2 regions of the Bacillus sp. K7 genome follow, and region 2 is predicted to be linked to the other one. Evidence: predicted binding sites of a transcription regulator. Region 2 holds the regulator's gene; the other holds the start of a gene.

Region 1 (7,258 bases), 600 kb from region 2:
TTCATATTATCAAATTTTTTTGAATATATCTAGTGTGGATCTGCTCTTTAACTTAAAGAGAGGTCGGTGTTTAAATGAAATATGGAAGTGTTCCAGTAACATCAATAAGAAAATTGGCAATGAAAAATAATATTAAACACAGAGGAAGAGATATTAAAGATGTAATTAATGAACTAATTGAAAATGGGCATGAAAAAAAATTAGATTACTTACAGGAGCAATACACCTTTGCTGGCACTAATCTAACTCTTATTAAGACAGAGGATGATTTCCCGGTTTCTTGTAGAACATCAGATGATTTCTTGAATAAACTTATAAAAGAAGGACATATAAGAAAAGAACAGATAGATCATCAGTGGGAACCAAGACTTAGTCCTGAAATACAGATTTGTGCAATCAAAAAAAGAGATAACGATGTTTATTTGAAACTGGTCATTGAGAAAACAACGACGAGAAAAAAAGGGTATACATCTATTGAGGAAGGTTACGCTTCATACACTACAGTTGTCATACATTTTAATGATCAAGTTATTGAGTTAAGATGTGCTTTTACGGATCGAAATAAGTTTGCTGAACACCTTATAAAATTAATGGGATTTGGTGAACCTTATGATAAATGGTTCTCACTTACAAAGACTACGAAAGTTGAAGCTGTGAAAATTTCTAATATGCTTTCAGCAGGCCTAGTGTCGACGCAGATTAACATCCCTTCTTCTGTTGGTGCTTTACGCATAATAGGAAAAAAACAGATTGATTTACGTGTTGATAAGACTTATAGTAAATTAAAGGAAGTAATCGCAGAGCATGCAAATTTGCCAGTTGATGATATCTTCGATGAAGTCTGCGAGTTCACCATTACAGATCCAGTAGCTGAAATAGAAATTCCAGCTTCTTTTGAAATTAAATTAAAAAAAGAAGGGTTTAAGTTTAAAAATACTGTACCTGATATAGTTTATGAACAAGTGATTGAAGCTTTTATTCGGGTCAATTATCTCGATAAAGAAAAAACTTTAGAGAATAAAAAAGCAAGAGTCTAAAAAATAAAGGAGGTTTATTATGCCAATTTTTTACAATGAAATTAACGATCTCCTGACTCAATGGGCAGCAAATGAACCTCCTATAGAAGACTTTACTGTCGAAAACGTATTATGCAAAATTGGATTAACAGAGGAAAGTTATGAAAATGTTTTAAGGTATCTTATGAGTAAATCCGGTTTTGAATTAATTCCTCTACAAATGTTGATTTGCCCTAACGGAGATAAAGGACAAACTTTTCCACTTGATGAACCAATAGATGAAGAGGAAGTATATAATTGTTGGTGTGGAGAGGAGGATATTTACGATCCTGAGAATTTAATCCTCGTTTTTCAATTTACAGACGATTTTAAGCAAAATGCGCTACAATCTATAAAAAAAAAGAAGACTGTAACGAAGAGAAGAGACCTAGTACTGGTATAGATCTATCTTGGAAAGTTAATATTCCTGATCTTATAGAAAACGGAATACTAGGTATTTCAGACGATGGGAGGGTGTTTTACGTGGATAATAGGAGTATTAATATTAGCAATAGCTCGATTACAAACTCTCCTTTTAATACTGGGGATAACGCGTCACAAACTGTTAATGTCGAAGGGGACGATCAAAATCAATTGTTGTTTAAACAGTTAGTTGATTCTCTCAATGCTATAGCAGATGAAGACGAAAGAAAAGATGCAGAAGATAATATAATGAAATTACAAAGTGCTGTAAATAAAGGCGATAGAACAAGGGCTAAAAAAATATTTGGTTGGTTACCTACTGCTGTTACAGGCACAAGTGTGGCTTTGCAAATTTATAAAATAATTGAAAGTCTATCATAATTACGAAAATCTTTGTACTAATTTAAACATTATTAATAACAAGATTAGTTAACAAATAATTGAAAGTCTATTTAATATTTTCTTTTGGAGAATTGTATAACAATAGTAATTAAGGGGCCTGAGTATAAGGCTCTTTTTAATTTGACTTTATAAAATTATTTATTATGTTCATCTCCAAACTTCATATGTCCTAACGGATAGAAGAGCATCAAATGCAATAAACCTTGTATCTCCTTTTAAATCCTTCACATGTAGCTTCTGTTTGACTTCGTTTATGTAATGCACATGCCCTGTTACATCTTCAATAAAGCCGTCTCTGTATATACTGATGACCAGAGCGGAATTAAACTCCATGGCTTCGCAAATAGTGCGTGCCATTTCCTCCAGCTGGTATTGATCAAGAATGGGTTTTTCGATCTTCTGAACTTCTCTCTTCCTGTTTAAAAGGGCAGCCCTTTGCTCGGGAAAAATGAATTTTTGTTCCCATCTCTTGTCGTTAATTCCTTGACTCATTCCGATCATCTCCTTGAATAAATATATACGAACTAATGTTCACTTATCAACGGAGAAAATACTGGTAAGCCTGTGAATTTGCTCATTGGTTTTTAATGGGAAATTGTTGGCGAGTTGTTGCCCAAACCTGCCAACAATTAATATTTTTATTCAGAAGGGATCAGACATCTATTTCGAAATCCCTTGATGGATAAGTATTTGTCAGAAATAAAAATAACAGTTCAGAAGGTAATCACTACCTTGACAGGGTAGAGGTCGCTGGTTCGAGCCCAGTCGGAATCATCAAGGGTTTCAGCGAGTAGAACGGAATTTTCCGTTTTCTGAACCTGTTAGGGACACTTGACACAGTAGGCTTGTTTGGGGAATAACCAACGGCAAATAGGGTGAACACACGGATACCACAAGTGGATATACAATCAAGTTTCAGTCGCCTGCCTGAGTTTGTTTATTTTTTTACAAGCAAATTCAGGCAGACAACTTGTCCAGCCGTTGTCCACAGTCTCAACCAATCAAGCAAAAGATCAAAAGAAAAGTCAAGACAAATAACAAAGAAATTTGTGAGGTTCGTTGTGAACCTGGAAAGGTATAACATACTACTGTAAACATGTCAAACAGTACTCAAAGATAAAACATTACTTAGGCTATTATCAATTGTGAGAGTGGCGCAGAAGTAAGACCTATTAATATGTAGAATGTCTCAATCTTAAAATAGAAAATAAGTAACGAAGTTGTATAGAATTTGATTCGTAATATTCATTTTTTTGGAAAAAGAGTTTGTGTTAACCTAATTATTAAAGAGGTGATGAAAATGGCAAAAAGAAAATTAACTATCGAACAAATGAAAAAGAATTTTACAACATGGGTTAGAAGTTTACCTCTAATTACGACAGGAATGTCAGTGGTGTTTGTTCTTGGACAACTGTTAATAGGTTATTTAAAAGGCAAGCCTGTATTTACCGTTGAATTTCTTATTTTCTCAATTGGATTTGTGATCTTTGGAATTGCTTTAGGTTTTACTTTAAAATATTTCTATTCAAAGATTGGAGATGTTTGGATAGATGATAGTAAGGATTAAAATACGTTTTTGCGTATTTTAAATATATTTTGGAAAGGAAGGAAAGTGTATGAAAAGGTTTGTGCTGATGTTTTTAATTGCTATAGTATCTATCATGCCAATAAATGCTTTAGCGATTGGAAATGGAAGTAATGCCAAAACAGAATGTACAACTTGTTCGAAAGAGAGAGACAGAGAACAAATCATCGAGGAAATTAAAAATGTTTACAATGTCGAAACTGAAGTACTTAGTGAGCAAGAGGTAAAAAATGTAGAGCAAATAGCTCTAGATAAGAAAGAAACGTTTAAAAAGTACATTGAAGAATACAAAAATGCCGGATACAAAAAGGTAGATTTAAAGGATAAGAGTCTTTTATTCAAAGGCGCTCAAGTTGATAAAGAAGGTGCAAAATCTGATTTAGAATTTGTTTATGGGGCTTATAAAAATGAAGAAGGCGATTCCATAATTTATACTTTGGGTTATAGCAAAGATACTAAAGAATTTTTTAATTTTAGCTTATTAGGAATGCCAAAAGATTTTAATGGCGATTCTGATGAACTCGATGTATTGATCCAAGATAATGATAACTCTTTTAAAATTTATGGGAAAAATTCAGATGGTCTTCAGGAGGGGGACTTCCACACAAATGGTTTTAGTGTTTGGGGAAAGAATTTTGCCTGTGGAGCGCTAGGTTTATTGGCTTGCGTCAACTATTGTGGGGTTGTCGGTTTGATTAATGCTCCAGCTGGTTTCACTTGTGGAGTTGTTTGTGATGTAGCAATGATTGCTGCATGTGCATAGGTTATAAGCTTTGAGGGATGGACAAATTGTCTATCCTTTTTTTAGTTTAGTTTGCAACAGGCGTATTTACATAGTGTATACACCCTTAACTAAATACGATTCTTAGGCACTCTATATATTGTATATAAAGGGAGTAAGTAACGTTTACACCCTAAGAGTAAATCCTCAATTTGAGGATTAACCTAACATATTGACATGTTACAGTATGTTAAAATATGGATTGGTATTCTTGTTATCGCAAGGGGGAGAGAAGGAGGGCACCAATGGATTCGAAAGATTACTTCAAAGCAGCTATTAAGTCATACTGTAAGCGACATAATATGTCACCGCAAAAAGCAAGATTTACAATAAGCGATGGTTTTATAACTGTAAGTGTCAAAAACCATAGGGAAAATGGGATAGATATAGACTGTTTTAAAGTCCTGGACTGTATATTTAACATAATTGGGCCTAGAGAAGTTAAATTTCGCCAAACAACCTTTATGTTCGCAGACTCTGAAAAAGTAGATAGTGTAACTGTTTCTTTTGAAGAAAAAGATTATAAAGCCTTAAACTCATTATTTTCATTAAGATGTAGGCAGTCTATATGTTTTGGTGTCACCATCGAGTCACAAAAACTTTAAAAACCACAACAAATATCAGTCAGGAAACTAAATCTCATGAACCCTTATATGGCAAGGGTTTAGGCAATTATTTAGGATTGTTAATGATTAATCAGAATACGTGTCTCGTCCTTGACAGGGTAGAGGTCGCTGGTTCGAGCCCAGTCGGAATCATACACGGCGGTTAGAAGCGTTGTTATAACGTTTCTAGCCGTTTTTTATTGTGTTGACTTAGTCGATGATTTAGGCGTATTAAGACGAAGGATAGCACCATGTCTGAGCGTTTCTTATTCTATTAAATTGAAATGGGAAGCGGGTTACGAACTGGATCATAGAACACTCCAAAACATAAAAATCGCTTTTTCCGGAACCTTCGGTAAAAAACAAAACTTTTGACTCTATGATGTTACGTTATAATGTAAACGGTTACATTTATAGTATACTTTTACTATCATTTGTTCAAGCGGATACTGACAGGAAGGATAGAAAACAGATGAAATACATGAATACAAGACAAAAAGAGATTTTGTATCTGTTGTTATCTGAACCTGATGACTATTTAGTTGTGCAAGATTTCGCAGACAGGGTACAGTGTTCTGAGAAAACGATCAGGAATGACTTGAAAGCGATCGAGGATTATCTCAATGAACATTCTCATGCCCAGCTCATTCGGAAACCAGGGTTAGGCGTCTTTTTACATATAGAGGAACAGGAAAGGGCTTGGTTAAGCCAACAATTACATACAGTACATGTCCATTCTAGGCGGCGGACAGATGAAGAAAGAATGCTGCAAATGGCTTATGACTTATTAATGAATGTAAAGCCTGTTTCCGCAAAAGAAATGGCCGCTCAGCATTTTGTCAATCGATCTTCTATTAAAAAGGATCTATGTGCGATAGAGGAGTGGCTGAAGCGATTTGATCTCACACTGGTTTCGAGGCAGCGGCTTGGATTAAAAGTTGAAGGGAACGAAAAAAATAAAAGAAAAGCACTGGCAAGAATATCTGATTTGATTGAAAGCACCGAGTTTGCAAGCCGATTTATGAAAAGCCAGTTTTTAAGTTATGAAGTCGACTTTGTGACGAAAGAAATCAAAGCATTACAAAAAAAGCATTCTCTCTATTTTGCAGATGAAACATTTGAGAATTTGCTGCTGCATACTTTGTTCATGGTTCGCCGGATCAAAATGAAACAGCCGATCTCGTTGTCCCCAAAAGAAATGGCGGCCGTAAAAAGGAAGAAAGAATATCAATGGACTCTTGCTTGTTTACAACGGCTTGAGCCGGTTTTTGCCATCCGTTTTCCTGAAGAAGAAGCCGTGTATTTAACATTACATATATTGGGCGGGAAAGTTCGTTATCACTTACAGCAGCAAGAAGAGACCCTTGAAAACGCTGTGCTTCCTAAGGTGGTAAGGCATTTAATCCATCGTGTTTCAGAGCTGAAAATGCTGGATTTTCACAAAGACCAGGATTTGATTAACGGATTGAGCATTCATTTGAATACTGTGTTACAACGGCTGAGCTACGATCTTTCTGTATCAAATCCTATGCTTTATGACATCAAAAAGATGTATCCTTATTTGTTTCACCTGATCATTGACGTTTTGGAAGACATCAATCAAACGTTTGATCTTCCTATTCCCGAGGAAGAGGCGGCATATTTGACACTGCATTTTCAGGCGGCGATCGAACGAATGCATCACAGCAGCGAGACGCGTAAAAAGGCGATCATCGTCTGCCACATGGGCATTGGGATGTCACAATTGCTGCGGACGAAAATTGAACGGAAATGTCATCAAATCGCTGTCATGGCTTGTATCGCAAAATCGGATTTAGCGGACTTTATAAAAAAACATGAGGATATTGATCTTGTCATCTCCACCGTTGCTTTGGAATATATAACGATTCCTCACATTGTTGTATCACCGCTTTTAGAGCCTGGCGATGAGAAAGAATTGAACGTATTTGTCGATCAGCTTGAAAAATCGCAACGCGAAAACAAAACATTTCAAATGCTGAACAATACGACGCCTTTTTTGGTATTTTTGCAGCAAGAAGCAGAGCACCGCTACAAGTTAATTGAACAGCTGTCGATTGCTTTGTTTGAGAAAGGCTATGTTGAAAAAGAGTATGCGGTTCATGCGGTAATGAGGGAGAAAATGGCGGCGACAAATATCGGGGCAGGCATAGCCATTCCTCATGCAAACGTTAAATATATCAAACAATCAGCCATCGCGATTGCCACATTAAAAGAACCGCTTGATTGGGGAAATGAGAAAGTATCGCTTGTTTTTATGCTCGCTGTCAAACACGAGGATCAAAATATGACAAAGCAGCTGTTTCGTGAGCTTTCATATCTCAGTGAGCAGCCGGCTTTCGTCCAGAAGCTGACGAAAGAAACAGACATCATGACATTTTTATCTTAT
Region 2 (7,258 bases):
ACAGGCTCGTGTGTCGGGCCGTCTTCACCAACCGCAATACTGTCATGTGTGAAGACATATGTGACAGGAAGACCCATTAATGCTGCAAGGCGAATCGCCGGACGCAGGTAGTCAGAGAAGACGAAGAAAGTTCCACCGAATACACGAAGTCCGCCATGGAGCGCCATGCCATTTAATGCTGCACCCATCGCAAATTCACGAACACCAAACCAGAAGTTTTTGCCTGAGTAATCAACCGCTGTAAAATCACCTTCATTTTTAATTGTTGTTTTGTTTGAACCCGCCAGGTCAGCAGATCCTCCAACAAAGAAAGGAATTTTTTTCGCAAGTCCGTTAAGAACTTCACCGGATGATGCACGGGATGCCAAGCTGCTTCCTTTTTCATAAACAGGAACCTCTTGATCCCAATCCTTCGGAAGCTCTCCTTTAATTGCCAGTTCAAGCTGTTCAGCAAGTTCAGGATAAACTTCTTTATATTTATTGAATTGGGCATTCCATTCTTGTTCCTTTTTCTCGCCTGACTCTTTAACCGCTTCAGCGAAATGCTCATAAACTTCTGAAGGAACGTAAAAATCTTCTTCATACGTCCACGCGTATGCTTCTTTTGTTAATTTGCTTTCCTCTTTACCAAGCGGAGCACCGTGAACACCGGATGTGCCGGCACGGTTAGGTGAACCAAATCCGATCGTTGTTTTCACTTCGATTAATGTAGGTTTCTTTTCATTTTGGCGTGCTTTTTCAATAGCCGCTGTTAATTCTTCAATATTATTTCCATCCTCAACATAAAGAACTTCCCAATTCATTGCTTCAAAACGCTGCTTCACATTTTCAGAGAATGAACGGTCGAGATCTCCATCAAGAGAAATGTCATTAGAATCGTATAATACAATCAGACGGCCAAGCTGAAGGTGGCCTGCAAGTGAAGCTGCTTCAGAAGAAATACCTTCCATTAAATCACCATCACCGCAGATACTGTATGTATAATGATCGACTACGTTAAATGAATCGCGGTTGTAAGTTTCCGCTAAATGGCGTTCAGCGATAGCCATTCCGACAGCCATGGCAATTCCCTGGCCGAGCGGACCTGTTGTCGCATCAACACCGGCAGTATGTCCGAATTCCGGATGTCCAGGTGTTTTGCTGCCCCACTGGCGGAATCCCTTAAGATCTTCGATGCTCAGATCAAACCCGCTTAAATGAAGCATGCTGTATAAAAGTGCTGATCCATGTCCGGCAGATAAAACAAAACGGTCACGGTTAAACCAGCCAGGGTTTGACGGACTTACGTTCAAAAATTTTGTCCATAGTGTGTATGCCATTGGAGCTGTCCCCATTGGCATTCCTGGGTGACCAGAATTTGCTTTTTCAATAGCGTCTATTGAGAGTGTGCGAATGGTAGCAACCGATTTCTTTTCAATTGTATCCATAAAAATCCCCTTCCTTATGTGTTGTACCCTTACATCATAAATGTCTGACGACTTTTTCTCAACTGTTTCAGCTTAAAATTGAGAGAAACTTGTTGAAATTTGTAACATAAAAGTTTTGCTTATAGTATATGCAAAAGAGGAATACGTTATTGCCGTATTCCTCCTCTATTAGTGAAGTTTATTATTTCTTTTTTCTTTTTTAAGTTTTTCTGGTGTAACATCATTGCCTTCTGGGTCAATGATTTTCACACTTTTTAATGTGTTTTTCATAGAAGAGCGAAAACCTTTCAGGTACTCTTGACGGAGCTTTTGCTGTTCGGCTTTTTCTTCTTCTGTTATAACGCCAGCTTTGGCCTTGGCAGCAAGTTCATTAATTCTGGCAATTTTTTCGTTTGAAATCATGTTAAACTCCTTTATTGCATTTTGCCTATATACTACTAGATCAAAAAGAGTTTTACAACTGATTCAATCGGTTGTATCGTCATTCTCTATGTATTCCTGAAACCGCCGGTGGACTGTCGCTTTAGACACATCATAGCCAAACCCCCTGAGCGTAGCCGCAATTTCTGCGAACGTCAGTTTATTCGCCCTTAAGCGGACAATCTCTGAGATGGGCACCTCTATTCTTTCTTTTCCGCTGTTTTCATGTTGTTTTTTCAGGTTTTTTTGCGGTTTAAAACCGTTTTTCACTGCACGTTTCATGCCCCGTTTGATTTTCATGTTGTGAATTTTCCGCTGGTACTCTTCCACAATGCTGACGATCTCCAGCACCATCGAATCAGCCTCCGATAACTCCAGTTCGCCTTTATGAGCGGTTGTATAGACTTTCACACCTTCTCTATAGATGCAATGAAGCAGTGCGATTTTTGCATTTCCCCGTCCGAGCCTAGTCTCATCCTGAACCAAAATGACATCAATTTCAGAATTCTTGATCTCATCAAGCAGCCCAAATACACCATCCCGATCCATTTCATATCCGCTTGCTTTTTCGGAAATCACTTTGACGACTTCCATGCCGTTCTCGGCCGCAATGGCCGTAAGCTCCTCCTCCTGCCGCTTTAATGACGTCTCCTGCTGTTCTTTATTTGTGCTTACGCGGGCATAAATGAGTGCTTTCATTTTTTCTATCTTTCCTCTCTATCTTACAGTTGCCAATTCATATGCATCCTGATGCTTTTTTTTCAACGGAATCACCAATTCATCTCCCGGCTGGATATCAGTCGTCTGAAGATAATTTTTATCAGCTACCCATTCAATAAAATCTTGTTTGTTCATTTTCTTTTTATCTGTTACCTGGTCAGCTATAGACCAAAGTGTATCGCCTTGCTGGACTTCTATTTTAACATACTGATTAAGCTCCTGGCCGCTGCTTGAATATGACAGCAAAAGGATAACCGCGCTCAAAATCACTGTGAACAGACCGACAAAAATAATAGATTCTTTACCCATGATCATAACCTCCGACAGGAATGTTTGTTCGCTTTTTATAATTTCAGTATATACGAACAAATGTTTCTGTCAATTGTTTTTTCGAACCTATGTTTGTACTGTCAGGAAAATCATGCTATAATCTTCTTAAAATCGACGTTTTGAGGTGCGAAAAATGACGAAGCTATCAAAAAGGCAACTTGATATCCTCAGTTTCATTAAAGCAGAGGTTAAATCAAAAGGATATCCGCCTTCCGTAAGAGAGATCGGAGAGGCTGTCGGGCTTGCGTCCAGCTCAACTGTCCACGGCCACTTGGCCCGTTTGGAAACAAAAGGGCTGATCAGACGAGATCCGACAAAACCAAGAGCAATAGAAATTCTTGATGAAGAAGTAGACATTCCGCAAAGCCAGGTCGTTAATGTACCGGTCATCGGGAAAGTCACGGCGGGATCTCCTATTACAGCAGTAGAAAATATTGAAGAATATTTTCCGCTTCCCGACCGTATGGTTCCCCCAGACGAGCATGTGTTTATGCTTGAGATTATGGGAGACAGTATGATTGATGCAGGTATTCTCGATAGGGATTATGTCATCGTTAAACAGCAAAACACAGCGAACAACGGGGAAATTGTCGTTGCGATGACAGAAGATGATGAGGCTACGGTAAAACGTTTCTATAAAGAGGATACTCACATTCGCTTACAGCCTGAAAACCCAACGATGGCACCGATCATCCTACAGAATGTCAGCATTCTAGGGAAAGTGATTGGCGTGTTCAGAACCGTCCATTAATCTATTGAACTATCAAATGATGAAATAACCCTCTCTTCCTCGATGAAGAGGGGGTTTCTTGTATAAAAAAAAGCAGGCTCGCCCTGAATTTTAGGTGCGAGCCTGAATAGGAGGAAAAAGAACATCATGTTTACACCACAATTATCCATCAATTGATTGTTGAAGTCAAGAAATATTCTTTCCTTCAGGAAACTTTTTATCAAAATGCTGTCTATCAAATATAGACGTAATCTGCTTAAAAATGTTTTATGTTTAGGTCGGGGAATGATATGGCCTCAGATATTATCGAGTGAGCGCGGCGATTAAATTAATATGAAAATTTAGCACATAGTTTAGTTAGTTCTTTTTAATGTAAAAAAACAGCTCACCTTATGATCATGAGCTTCAATCAAAATGAAAATATTGAATACCATAACTCCCTTTTACCCGAACGTTTGTACAGTTTTCCGAATGTTCTTCTGCAAAGATACGGTATCGATGAAATGGATCAATTGAAATCTTATCTTGAGCACTAAAATCAAACCAGTTGCCTCTGAATTGTTTCGTGCTCAGCGTGGTATATTGCCCGGTAAGTCCCATCCGTTGAAGTTTAAACTCAACCGAACAACTTTTAGCTCCCAAGATCGTAAACTGATAGCCTAAAAAATACTCGATAGCCGGAACATCACTTATGTTTTCCAAAACAAACGACTTAGTGTTGTCATTTAAAGTAAAATCGGTTTTGTGATCAAACTCTAATGCTGACGCATGTGTACAAATGCCTAAAAAACACGCCAAAACTGCCGTTAAAACCACTATTTTCATTTTCAATCAAACCCCTCCCTTACCATATTTTACTCTTTCCTCACGTTTATGTATATGTTCTTTGGGAAATCTCGAGGACGCTTCAATCATAAAATTTCATATGTGTTTTTTCCTGTTTATAAAACTGAAGTCTGTCTTGAAGGGTTCCAGTATGAAATTCAAATTTATGGCCGTCAAGGTCGGTAAAATAAATAGACTTTCGATCGCGTTCATTTCGTTCTCTGCCAGGGAGAATATTGACATGAAGCCTTTTTAATTTTGCTAATATGTCTTCAAATTCACGATCTTGAATAGTAAAAGCAATATGTGTATAAGATGCCTTGATGTCATTTCTCGGAATGTCAGGCTCTTCATTAAGTGCAAGCCAGATGCCATTCAAATCAAAATATGCTGTTGTTCTTCCCTTGACCAGCAGCTTGGCATCAAACACTTTGCAATAAAAATCGATCGATTTGTCCAAATGAGAAACAGAAAATAACAAATGATTGATTCCTTGTATCTCCACAATAAAATCCCCCTCTAAGGCTGATCAACCATATGTACGTTTTTGCACCAAGAAAGTTTCATGCAATAAGAAAAAAATACCAGTGTAAACAAAATCGGATTGTTTAAAATAATGACTGTTAAATGGGTTCAACTAAATTGCTTAATGTGTTTATCATTCATTACTGCAAAGGTTTTTTCATAAAAATAACAATGTAGGTGATCAAATGAAACATCTCATTGCACTAGCCTCAAAGATTGCTTTCACTCTCGCCCTTTTATATGTGATATTAGACAGGGTCTACTACGCATCGTTTTTAAGTGTGATGTTGATTGCGATTTTCTTAGGTTTTGTCTCATACCTTTCCGGTGACATGCTCGTTCTTCCAAGAACAAACAATATTACAGCTTCATTAGCTGACTTTGGACTTTCATTCGTTTTGATTTGGGTCTTTGCTTTAACCCAAACAAGAAATGATTTTTCACCGTTTGCAGCCGCTCTTCTTTCCGCTGTCTGCCTGACTGTTTTTGAATACTTTTTTCATCGGTATTTACTGAAGAATGTGCTGGATGAAACATTCCGAAATGAACTGACAGCCAGAGATAACACACTACAATATCAAACAGAAGCCGCTGATGAGATGTATCCTGACGTTACAAACGAGAAGCATGAGGAATAGGAGGCCGACTTATCGCCTCCTATTTTTCAGTAATTACTTTTCAGAAAACGGGACATTACTTCTGTAAAATCATAAAATCTCTCATTTTGAGTAACAGATCTGCTTTTTAAAGAAAAAATGCCGAACAAAGATCTTCTAAAACCTGTGCTCATTTCGATCTGGATACTCAGCCCTGTTTTTGATTTATTTGCAATGTTATTCGGACTAACGCCTGCATGCGGGTGGTCCGTACTAAGCAAGACAGCTGGAAAACCTGCATTTTGCAGTTCTTCAACTAAACCTGCAGCTCTTTCGCGATCTGTACCGCCAACTTCAATCTGCTGATCTTCTTCTGCATACCCGTGCAATGAAATGACATATTCGTGGTTTTTCGTCATCCTCAAGGCTCTGGGTTCATCAAAATGCGTGCTCGTAATATGCAGTGCAAAATTTCCTGACGATTTTAAGCCTTCAAATACATATATCGAATACTCTTTGCTCAGCTCTCTGGCTACTTCACTTGTCCCGCCTTCAATCCCTCCTCCATGAATGGCTAACACAAGGACAGGGTGTCCGGCTTCTTTCGTTACAATACGGTAATCTGAAGGCTCTTCATTGTTTTTTAATTCCTCAAAATTCTGATAGACATCTTCAGCGTAAATTGAAGAAATGGGAATGAACATCACAAAAACAATGAATAATTTAACAATTTTAAAAGTTGATGGGAAACGTTTGACTATGTTACAATCAACATGCTTCAGGGAATGGAGCAAACGGCGGAGCAGGGATACTTTGGCCGGTTTCATCTACTCCGCCTCTAAGTCCAAATCAACAGGATGTCGGTTTCTTTGAGGCTTTCGCACGAATTCTCTCGTCCTCCTTGTTAAATTTTTGTTAAATTCACAATATTATATACCATTAGCCCGGGCGCTGTTCTTCCCATTTCTGAATTTATGAAAAGGAATTGGCCCCGCTTGTTTCCCAATTCCCATATCTAACACAAAAAAAACGCACCTGCTCTTGGCTTGTGCATTTTTTATTTTCTATCGCTTCTTCGTTTCTTTGCTTTATTCAATTTCATAATGTTTTTTTCAATTTTTCTTATTTTTCGCCTTTGCGGGATTGTTTTCACTTCATAATAAACAGCGATAAATCCGCTTAAAGTTACTGCTGCGATGTAAAGAAAACGGCGTTTGATAAATCGGCCAGCGCGCCTGTGATTCCCCTTCTCTTTTTCCAGCCTTTCGATCACATCTTGATCGAACAGCTGATCGACATACACTTGTTTCATTCCCACTGCAAATCCAACAGCCAGCCAAAGAACCAGAAATAAACTGATATAAAACATCATTAATCCCTTCCTTTCCCGTCCAGATGCGGCGCAGAATTGGAATGTAACTGATGGAATCGTTAAACAGCTGTCAGACGTAGTCACTTCCTGGTGTTAGGTTCTTTCATTTGAGCGAATATATGTAATGAGGTAATGGACAGTTAAAAATTTTAATCCAAACAGCCACATGTGATGAACAGCGGTTAATCTGTTGTCATGTGCAGCTTCTATCAGAAAGGTCTCAGATAATGGAAGCGGAAATGTCCCCGCTCTTGTTTGCAGATAAATCCCCTCATCCCCAGCTCTGTTTTTTCTCCGCTTGCTTGTCAAAACC

The links. Region 2 encodes LexA, which represses DNA repair genes until DNA is damaged. Its sites were predicted from a motif close to CGAACATATGTTCG; they were not measured.
Region 1: a site for LexA is predicted at 2,401-2,414, ahead of M1D98_RS06280 (YolD-like family protein). Genes of this name have one in related genera too.

What each region holds. Positions count from the first base shown of each region.
Region 1 is NZ_CP096406.1:1,239,551-1,246,808, forward strand. Features, by position in the region: gene M1D98_RS06265 (hypothetical protein) at 75-1,037, shown strand; gene M1D98_RS06270 (hypothetical protein) at 1,057-1,458, shown strand; gene M1D98_RS06275 (hypothetical protein) at 1,539-1,859, shown strand; gene M1D98_RS06280 (YolD-like family protein) at 2,028-2,372, opposite strand; gene M1D98_RS06285 (hypothetical protein) at 3,181-3,447, shown strand; gene M1D98_RS06290 (putative immunity/bacteriocin fusion bifunctional protein) at 3,497-4,228, shown strand; gene M1D98_RS06295 (hypothetical protein) at 4,492-4,851, shown strand; gene M1D98_RS06300 (BglG family transcription antiterminator) at 5,324-7,258, shown strand, end outside.
Region 2 is NZ_CP096406.1:1,838,337-1,845,594, reverse strand. Features, by position in the region: gene tkt (transketolase) at 1-1,427, opposite strand, end outside; gene M1D98_RS09395 (DUF896 domain-containing protein) at 1,596-1,829, opposite strand; gene M1D98_RS09390 (YneB family resolvase-like protein) at 1,893-2,546, opposite strand; gene yneA (cell division suppressor protein YneA) at 2,565-2,882, opposite strand; gene lexA (transcriptional repressor LexA) at 3,031-3,648, shown strand; gene M1D98_RS09375 (hypothetical protein) at 4,033-4,452, opposite strand; gene fosB (metallothiol transferase FosB) at 4,535-4,957, opposite strand; gene M1D98_RS09365 (YndM family protein) at 5,163-5,615, shown strand; gene M1D98_RS09360 (poly-gamma-glutamate hydrolase family protein) at 5,642-6,400, opposite strand; gene M1D98_RS09355 (hypothetical protein) at 6,631-6,945, opposite strand; gene M1D98_RS09350 (YndJ family protein) at 7,039-7,258, opposite strand, start outside.